2 linked regions of the Flammeovirga agarivorans genome follow. Each later gene encodes a partner of the first gene's protein in a complex. Links are inferred from orthologs where the notes say so. Each region holds a gene or a part of one and is shown in the gene's direction. Other genes may lie near its edges.

Evidence for each region.
Region 2: the proteins of trxB (region 1) and trxA are in contact, whole or in part, in a crystal structure (PDB 1F6M), measured with the Escherichia coli proteins. The link is inferred for Flammeovirga agarivorans from one-to-one orthologs.

The regions. Positions count from the first base shown.
Region 1 is NZ_JABAIL010000002.1:543,424-548,588, forward strand. Bases 1,361-4,291 are described here. They hold trxB (thioredoxin-disulfide reductase), read left to right. Parts: upstream 1,361-2,322; coding sequence 2,323-3,261; downstream 3,262-4,291. Other genes in these bases: HGP29_RS06990 (trypsin-like peptidase domain-containing protein), read left to right, coding at 1,361-2,293; HGP29_RS07000 (M23 family metallopeptidase), read left to right, coding at 3,477-4,291. In the rest of the region: HGP29_RS06980 (pyridoxine 5'-phosphate synthase), read left to right, coding at 1-158; HGP29_RS06985 (beta/alpha barrel domain-containing protein), read left to right, coding at 158-766; more of HGP29_RS06990, read left to right, coding at 818-1,360; more of HGP29_RS07000, read left to right, coding at 4,292-4,532; HGP29_RS07005 (Ppx/GppA phosphatase family protein), read right to left, coding at 4,582-5,165.
Region 2 is NZ_JABAIL010000004.1:654,184-658,270, reverse strand. Bases 1,127-3,918 are described here. They hold trxA (thioredoxin), read left to right. Parts: upstream 1,127-2,258; coding sequence 2,259-2,579; downstream 2,580-3,918. Other genes in these bases: purN (phosphoribosylglycinamide formyltransferase), read right to left, coding at 3,518-3,918; HGP29_RS15570 (YebC/PmpR family DNA-binding transcriptional regulator), read right to left, coding at 2,714-3,439; HGP29_RS15580 (nitroreductase family protein), read left to right, coding at 1,579-2,157; HGP29_RS15585 (proline dehydrogenase family protein), read right to left, coding at 1,127-1,400. Outside these bases: HGP29_RS15590 (hypothetical protein), read right to left, coding at 1-49; more of HGP29_RS15585, read right to left, coding at 219-1,126; more of purN, read right to left, coding at 3,919-4,075. UniProt on the Escherichia coli protein: Participates in various redox reactions through the reversible oxidation of its active center dithiol to a disulfide and catalyzes dithiol-disulfide exchange reactions.

The DNA.
Region 1 (5,165 bases):
TAAATGCTGGTCATGACCTTGATTTAGATAACTTACAATACTTCCATCAAAATATTGAAGGTTTAGATGAAGTATCAATTGGTCATGCTCTTGTTTGTGATGCCTTATATTATGGATTAGAGAACACTATCCAATTGTATTTAAAGCAATTGAAATAATGGAGTATAAGCACATCATATGTGACTTGGATAATCCTTATCAATCTGAGGATGCTGTAAACAAAGTTATCGACTTATGTTTACAGCATCCTTTCAAAGGGGTGCATGTACCTAACTATTGGGCAAAGAAAGTAATTCGGGATCTTAAGGAAAAAGATATTACCGTTATTAGTAGTATTGGAGAAGCCTCTGGTAATGACCTCACACAGATTAAGTTGTTTGCTCTAAAAGAGTTATTAAAACTCGGTGTAGAAGAAGTGTCTGTAACTATTAATCTTAGTGCATTAAGAACAAACTCAACTTGGTGTAAAATAGAGTTTTTACAATTGACGCAAACAGCACATGAAAAAGAAACTCTGATTACACTTCGATTACCTAAAACAGAAATCAATCAAGACGAAATACAAAAAATTATTCAAGTAGTTAACCATGCAGGTGTAGATTCTATACTCATATCAGAGCAAAATTTACACCACTTAGAAATGGTTCAAAAAGAAATATCAGACCTTGTAGAAATACAAGTTGAGTGCAATAATCAGCAACTTTTACAGAAGTTGTTGCAACAAAACATCAAGGTATTTTGGCAATCTTATGTCAATCTGTCATAATATCGGCAAAGGCACTTTTCTTGATATTGTAGTCATAAAAAATAACAGAAAATGAAACGAACACTTCTTACTACTTTAATTAGCGTATTGAGTGGTCTAGCTGGAGCATTTTTGTACACACAATATATCTACCAGCCGACGCCTCAAGAAGATTTCAGTTTTGCATCCAATGTTATTACTGAAGATACACCTATAATACGATCATCAGAAGAAACATCTTCTTATAAGAAAACTATTACTAACGACATATCATCCTTACCATCATTTGCTGAGGCTGCCTCTGCAAGTACAAAGTCTGTAGTCTATATTGTCACTTATGTAAAAGGCAGGTATAGTAATAGAAGAACATGGATGGAATTATTTTTCAACACACCATCACAAGGTCAATCAGATGTTGCGGTTGGTTCAGGTTCTGGGGTTATTTTCACTAATGATGGATATATCGTCACAAACAACCATGTGGTTAAAGGAGCGAATAAAATTGAAGTGATTTATGATAAAAGATCTTATCAGGCAAAGTTAATTGGTATTGATCCATCAACAGATATTGCTTTATTAAAGATTGAAAAGGACAACCTTCCTGCCATACAGATCGCTTCTTCTAAAGCGGTTAGAGTTGGTGATTGGGTATTAGCAGTAGGAAATCCATTTAATCTAACAAGTACTGTTACTGCTGGTATTGTAAGTGCAAAAGGTAGAAAGATAGGTATTATGAATGATGTATTTCCTATCGAGTCTTTTATACAGACAGATGCAGCAATTAACCCTGGTAATAGTGGTGGTGCTTTGGTAAACATGCATGGTGATTTAGTAGGTATTAATACTGCTATTTTATCAAAAACTGGAAGTTACGCAGGTTATGGCTTCGCTGTCCCTTCAGATATTGTTGCCAAGGTTGTGAATGATCTAAAGAAATATGGAGAAGTTCAAAAAGCATTTCTTGGGGCTAGTATCAAAGAAGTCGATGAAGATATAGCAGAAAAACTTCAATTAACGGATATACAAGGTGTTGTAATCACAAAAATTGAAGGAGGTGCAGCTGAGAAAAACAATCTTAAAGTCGGTGATGTTATTACATCTATCGATAATTTCAAAATTGATTCTGAAGCTGCTTATGATGAACAATTAAGTTATTACGTACCAGGAGATAAGATAACTTTATCAATCATCAGAGAGAATAAAGAAATAGAAAAATCAGTTGTTTTAACGAATATTGACGGAACAACTAATATTTCAGAGAAAAATATCTACGATGCCAAAGAAATTGGTGCTAAATTTACGGCGCTTTCCAAATTGGAGCAATCCAAGCTTGGGCTTTCTACAGGTATCAAAATAGAAGAAGTATCTGACAATGGGCTAATCAAAGAGATGGGTTTAAAGAAAGGAATGATCCTCGTTTCAATTAACAGGTATCCACTTGAAGACCCGAAAGATTTCAGTAAAATTCTTTCAAAAATTAGAGGAAGAGTAATTCTTGAAATTGTCAAAAAAGATTTATCTCATAGGTACTACAGTTATTATTTTTAGATTTAGCATTTAATAAACAAAAACATATTATGTCTAAGGAACACGTAAAAACCCTTATTATCGGGTCAGGTCCTGCAGGTTACACAGCAGCAATTTATGCTTCAAGAGCGAACCTAGCTCCAGTATTATATCAAGGTCCTCAACCAGGTGGTCAGTTGACAATTACAAATGACGTTGAAAACTTCCCAGGTTACCCTAAAGGAATTATGGGCCCACAAATGATGATGGAGATGCAGGAACAAGCTACTCGCTTTGGTACTGATATCCGTACGGGTTTAGTTACTTCTGTTCAATTAAGTGATAATGGCCCTCATACAGCAGTAGTGGATGAAGAAACCGAAATTACAGCTGATACTATTATTATTTCAACAGGTGCTTCAGCAAAATGGTTAGGATTAGAATCTGAAACTCGTTTAAATGGTGCAGGTGTTTCTGCTTGTGCAGTTTGTGATGGTTTCTTCTACAGAGGCCAAGAAGTTGCTGTTGTTGGTGCAGGTGATTCTGCTTGTGAAGAAGCTCACTATTTATCTAACCTTTGTTCAAAGGTTCACATGATTGTTCGTCGTGATGAGATGAGAGCGTCTAAAATCATGCAAGACCGTGTAATCAAGAAAGAGAACATCGAAATTCACTGGAACTCTGAAACTTTAGAAGTTCTTGGTGGTGATGCTGTTGAAGGTGTAAAAGTAATCAACAACAAAACCAATGAAGAAAGTGTAATTGATGTTACAGGTTTCTTCGTTGCTATCGGTCACAAACCTAATACTGATATCTTCAAGGGTCAGTTAGACATGGACGATGCTGGATATCTTGTTACTAAACCTGATAGCACAAAAACAAATATTAAAGGTGTTTTTGCTGCGGGTGATGTTCAGGACACTGTTTACAGACAAGCAGTAACTGCTGCGGGTACAGGCTGTATGGCGGCATTAGAAGCAGAAAGATACTTAACAGAGTTAGAAGACTAGTCTGTATTATCATAGAATAAAACGAAAGCGTTATCATAAAAAATATGGTAACGCTTTTTTGTATTTATCGGGGAAGTAAAAAAATACGTTAATCTCGAAGAATACTTAAGTTAATGAATTGTCTTTTAAGTGTTTCTTTAGTATTGTTGTAAGATCAATATTAAATTTATAAGCAAACAGGATTGATCTGGTTTGCTTAACGATGTAAAGTTACCATGTTTTTAAACTTTAAATTATCAAAACAAAAGACTTCGATAGCTATCACATTTTTTTCACTATGTTTACTTTCAAGCAGTGCTAATGGACAAGGCTTTTTCAAAAAGCTGTTTAAAGGCAAAGAAAAAAAACAAGAAAATGTTGCCATAACTTCATTAAATGAAGAGACAGAAGAGGCTATCTCCACTTTCCTACTTTCAAATGGTGAAATTGCGTGTGCTACAGATAAGGCAATTGAAAACTTACCAACACCCTACCAAAGAATTAATTTGAATTCTACTGAGCAATGCCAAAGTTTAGTAGAGATTCAACCTGGAAAATTTGTTGATGCTGTCTATTTAAATGGCTTCGACTATTATAAAAGTTGGGACAACTGGAATGTAAATCCTTACAATATCTCATCTAAAGTATTATCAGATAGCGTACAGCTTCATTTATATGATTCTACAGCGTCAAGTACGCAATGGGCATACCCACTAGATCAACCACAAAGAGTCACTTCTAAGTATGGTTTTAGAAGATGGAGGTTTCACCACGGTGTCGATGTTAAAGTTGCTATCGGTGATTCTATCCGATCGATGTTTGATGGTGTCGTAAGAATTGCCAAATACAATAGAAGAGGTTATGGTTATTACGTAATGGTAAGACATAAAAATGGTCTTGAAACTCTTTACGGCCATATGAGTAGATATATAGTAAGAGCAGGTCAGGAGGTTAAAGCTGGTGAAGTAATTGGACTCGGCGGCAATACTGGTAGAAGTACCGGACCACACCTACATTTTGAAATCAGATATCAAGGTTATGGGTTTAACCCATCTGATATGGTTGACTTTGCAAACCAAGAAATAGATATCCCTGCAGATTTTGACCTCACAGCGAAAAACTATGAGTTATTAATTGAATCGAAGAAGAGTGTTTATCACCGTATAAGACCCGGAGATTCGTTATGGAAAATCAGCAGAAAATATGGTACTAGTATTTCTAAAATATGCAGACTTAACGGCATGTCGAAGAGAACAACATTACGAGTTGGTCGAACCTTAAGGGTAAGATAAGACTCAATAAAAAAGCCATCGTATTCATCTACGATGGCTTTTTTATTGATTATTGATTAGGCTTATAACCTCTTTCCTTCATTAGATAATGCAAAACACCATCCTTTAACCCTACTCCTGGAACAATGATCTTCTCGGCTCCAGCAATATCCATTACATTTGTATAAATTCTTGCCGCAGGGATAATAACATCTGCCCTATCTTCATTGAGCCTCAGTTTCTTTACTCTTTCTTCAAAAGTAAACTCTTCCAACCAAGCTCTAATTTTCCTAAGCTCGGATAGATAGGTAATCTTATCTTCACTCTTCTTTTGCTTCGAAAGGTTAAAAAGCTTATTAATATTTCCTCCAGTCCCAATGGCTATAACTTCTTCCTCTCTGTTAAAATAAGGTGCAGACGACTGCTCGTACCAATGGCGAATAATATCAAACATGTTTGTACGTTCTTCTTTGTTCAATTTACGTACACTACCCATCTTAAATGATCTAGATGCTACCTTAGTTTTATGTCTGTATAGATTCAGTTCAGTACTACCTCCACCTACATCAATATGAATTACATTTCCCATTGGGATATATTTTCCTAATGCAAGTGAGATCATTTGAGCCTCTATAGAGCCATCTATAATGTCTA
Region 2 (4,087 bases), on another replicon or contig:
CCACTAAGAAGAATAAACCAACAATTAAAAAAAGAAGTTTAGCTTTCATTTTAAACGATAATATTATAAAAAATTGTTATTCACCCGATTCGATTCACAATATATTAAAAATCTTAAAAAAGATGTAAATATTTCGCGATTAGGTGTAAAAAAAACTCTTAAATCTATCCGAATAATAGATCTAAGAGTTTTTCTTTATTCCTAAAGTAGAGTTTATACTACTTTTGACTTCTTCTCTTTAACTCGTTTTGAACTAATGTAAGTTCTCTACTTGCTTGTCCTGCTACTGAAGTATTTTCTTCCGCTCTTCTGAAAAGGTAAGGGAGTGCTTCTTTTACAGGCCCATATGGAAGATACTTTGCTACATTGTATCCTGCATGAGATAAATTAAAAGAGATATGATCACTCATACCGAACAATTGAGCGAAAAAGAAATTCGGGTGGTCAGTAGTAATACCATATCTATTTAATAATTCTACTAATAGTAGATTTGATTTCTCATTATGTGATCCAGCGCATAAAGCAAAGCCTTTATGGTTCTCCATAATATATTCAAGAGCAGCATCGTAATCTTTATCAGTAGCCTCTTTAGAAGGTTGTACAGGATTGCGGTAATTCATTTTTTGTGCTCTTGCTGCTTCTTTCTCCATGTATGCTCCACGTACTAATTTCACACCTAGGATAAAACCTTCTGTTTCTGCTCTTTCAAAATCTTCTTTTAACTGAGCCAATTTGCTATGTAAATACATTTGGTATGTATTATATACAATAGCTTTTTCTTTGTTGAATCTACGCATCATTTCTAATGCTAATTCATCAACAGGACCTTGCATCCAAGTTTCTTCAGCATCAATAAAGATTCTTACATCTTTTTGATAAGCGGTTTCACAAAGTAGCTCAACTCTTTTGACTACTTTTTCCCATTGTTCTTGTTCATCAGTAGTTAGAGTTTCTTTTGCGTGAACTTTCTCTAGTAAGCTGATTTTTGCAATACCTGTTAGTTTAAAAACAGAAAAGGGGATGTTTTTGTCCTTAGAAGATTCTTCGATGGTTTTTAAGATTTCTTCAACGGTTTGATCGAAGCTTTTATCAGTTTCAGCTCCTTCAACGGAATAATCTAGTATAGAACCAATGTTGTACTTACCTAGTACGCCAATAGTATTTGCACTATCTTCAATATTTTCACCTCCACAGAACTGTCTGAACAAAGTTTTCTTTACGATACCTTTGATGGGTAATCTCAAAGCGAATGCAAAGTTTAGTGCAGAGGTACCCAATTTAACCAATGCTGGAGAACCCATCATGGCAAAAAGCGCGTAAGTCTTTCTTAATTCGGCATCATTTCTCCACTCAAACGCTGTTTTAGTGTCCTGAAAATTAACTGTTGATGTGTCAACCATAGTTACGAATATTTATATGTTTTGTATGAGTTAGTTGTGTCTAGATAATAAAATGATGAAAGCGTGTTTTTTCGTATGATAACACAAAAGTAATGTAACATGTTATAATTTCTAGTACTTTTTGAGTTGAAATCGCATAAATCTGTGTTAATTTTGACAAATAAACATCAATAATACTATGCAGAACAAAATTTCAGAGCTGATAAGAAATAGGAGATCCTTCTTTCCACATGAATTTATTGAGGGTGAGATACCTAAAGAAGATATATTGGAGATACTTGAGAATGCAAACTGGGCTCCAAACCATGGATTAACAGAACCTTGGAGATTCACAGTTTTTTCAGGAGAAGGTTTAAAGACACTTTCTCAAATTCAAGGTGAAGTGTATAAAGACAATACTCCTGAGGAAGAATTTCAACAGGCGAGGTATGAAAAATTGGTAAAATTACCCCTTCAGTCTTCTCATGTGATTGCTATAAAAATGAAGAGAGGTAATAATGCTAAAATTCCAAAAGTAGAAGAAATTGAAGCAGTAGCATGTGCTGTACAAAATATGGCCTTAACTGTAACGGCTATGGGTTATGGTGGATATTGGAGTACAGGTGGAATGGTCAAGTTTAAAGCATCAAGAGAATTCTTTGGTCTCAACACAGATGATGAGTTTTTAGGACTGTTTTACATTGGTAAAGTGGCAACTACAAAAAAAGAAGGGAAGAGAGGTGATTTATCTGAGAAAGTTACTTGGGTAAATGAATAATCTTTTACTACATTTGTGCAACCAAATAAAATCTGTTACGTTATTATAAACGGTTGAACAGATGATAATTTGTTCATATGTAACTTAATCTTATTTAAAAAATGGGAAAAGCAGTAGAAATCACAGATGCTAACTTCGACGAAGTAGTATTAAATTCAGATAAACCAGTATTAGTAGACTTTTGGGCAACTTGGTGTGGACCTTGTTTAATGATGTCTCCAATTATCGAAGAATTGGCTACAGAAATGACTGACGCTGTAATCGGTAAGTTAGATGTTGATGCTAACCCTCAAGCTGCAGCTAAGTTTGGTATCCGTTCTATCCCAACAATGTTGGTATTCAAAAACGGTGAAGCTGTAGATAAGCACGTTGGTGCTGCTAGCAAAGCTGAAATCGCTGGTAAAATTTCTGCTCAGTTATAATTCAATTATAACTCAGAAATGAAAAGAGGCTGTCTCAAAACTTATTAAAAAGTTGAGACAGCCTCTTTTATTTATAAATAAGGGCTACTCTTTTAGAAAGAGTAGCCCTTATTTTATACTTAGGATAAACTAATTTATGCCATTGTGTGATATACATTTTGTACATCATCATCTTCTTCAAGCTTTTCTAAAAGTTTATCTACTTCTGCTTGTTGCTCTTCGTTTAATTCCTTTGTAACAGTAGGAATTCTCTCAAGACCTGACTTGATGATTTCATAACCACCTTCTTCTAAAGCCTTTTGTAATGAACCGAAGTTTGAGAATTCACCATAGATCACAACTTGCTCTTCTTCTCCTTCACCTTCAACGAAAACTTCTTCAGCACCGAAGTCGATAAGTTCAAGCTCAAGTTCTTCAACATCAAGATCTTCTGTTTTCTTTACATTGAAGTGACATTTATGATCGAACATAAATTCAACTGAGCCTGAAGTACCTAAACTACCATTCACCTTATTAAAATAGCTACGTACATTGGCTACAGTTCTGTTATTATTATCTGTTGCCGTCTCAACTAATACTGCAATACCATGTGGAGCGTATCCTTCGAATAAACGCTCATCATAATTTGAAGTATCTTTATCCGTTGCTCTCTTTATTGCACGATCAATGTTGTCTTTAGGCATGTTCTCTGCTTTACAGTTTTGTAAAACTGCACGAAGTCTAGAGTTTGTATCTGGATCTGAAGAACCACCTTCTTTAATTGCAATGACAATATCTTTACCCAAACGAGTAAACGTTTTTGCCATATGTGCCCATCTTTTTAATTTTCTTCCTTTTCTAAATTCAAAAGCTCTTCCCATTTCTCTTTTATATTGAATGTGATTTGACAAAAATAATAGATGAAAACTATTACTCTTAAAATTGATCTTTAATTTTCTTTAACCAAGTAATTGTTCAATAACCCTTGGGAAATAAAAGTGTTCTAACTTAAGAACTTTGGATGCAACTTCTTCTGGTGTGTCGTTTTCATCGATGGCTGTAGTCGCTTGCAAAATATATTGCCCTTCATCATATTTAGCATTACAATAGTGGATGGTAATACCAGATACTTTTTCTTTGTTTGCAACAACAGCTTGGTGAACATTTAAACCATACATTCCTTTTCCTCCATAATTTGGTAATAAGGCTGGGTGTATGTTGATCACCTTGTTTTCAAATTGGTTTAAAATATTTTCATGAACTAGGAGTAAGAAACCAGCAAGAATTACATATTCTACTTTTTCATCCTTTAGGAAAGTTAGAACAGTATCATCACTAAAAGCAGATTTAGGGAAATAATGCCCTTCTACATCTAATTGCTTTGCTTTATCTAAGACTCCAGCATTTTTGCGGTTTGAAAGCACTACAAAGTTTACATTTGAATTGCCTTTGAAATGCTCTATAATTTTTAAGGCATTAGACCCCGTACCCGAAGCGAAAATTGCGATTTTTGTCATGATATAATTTAG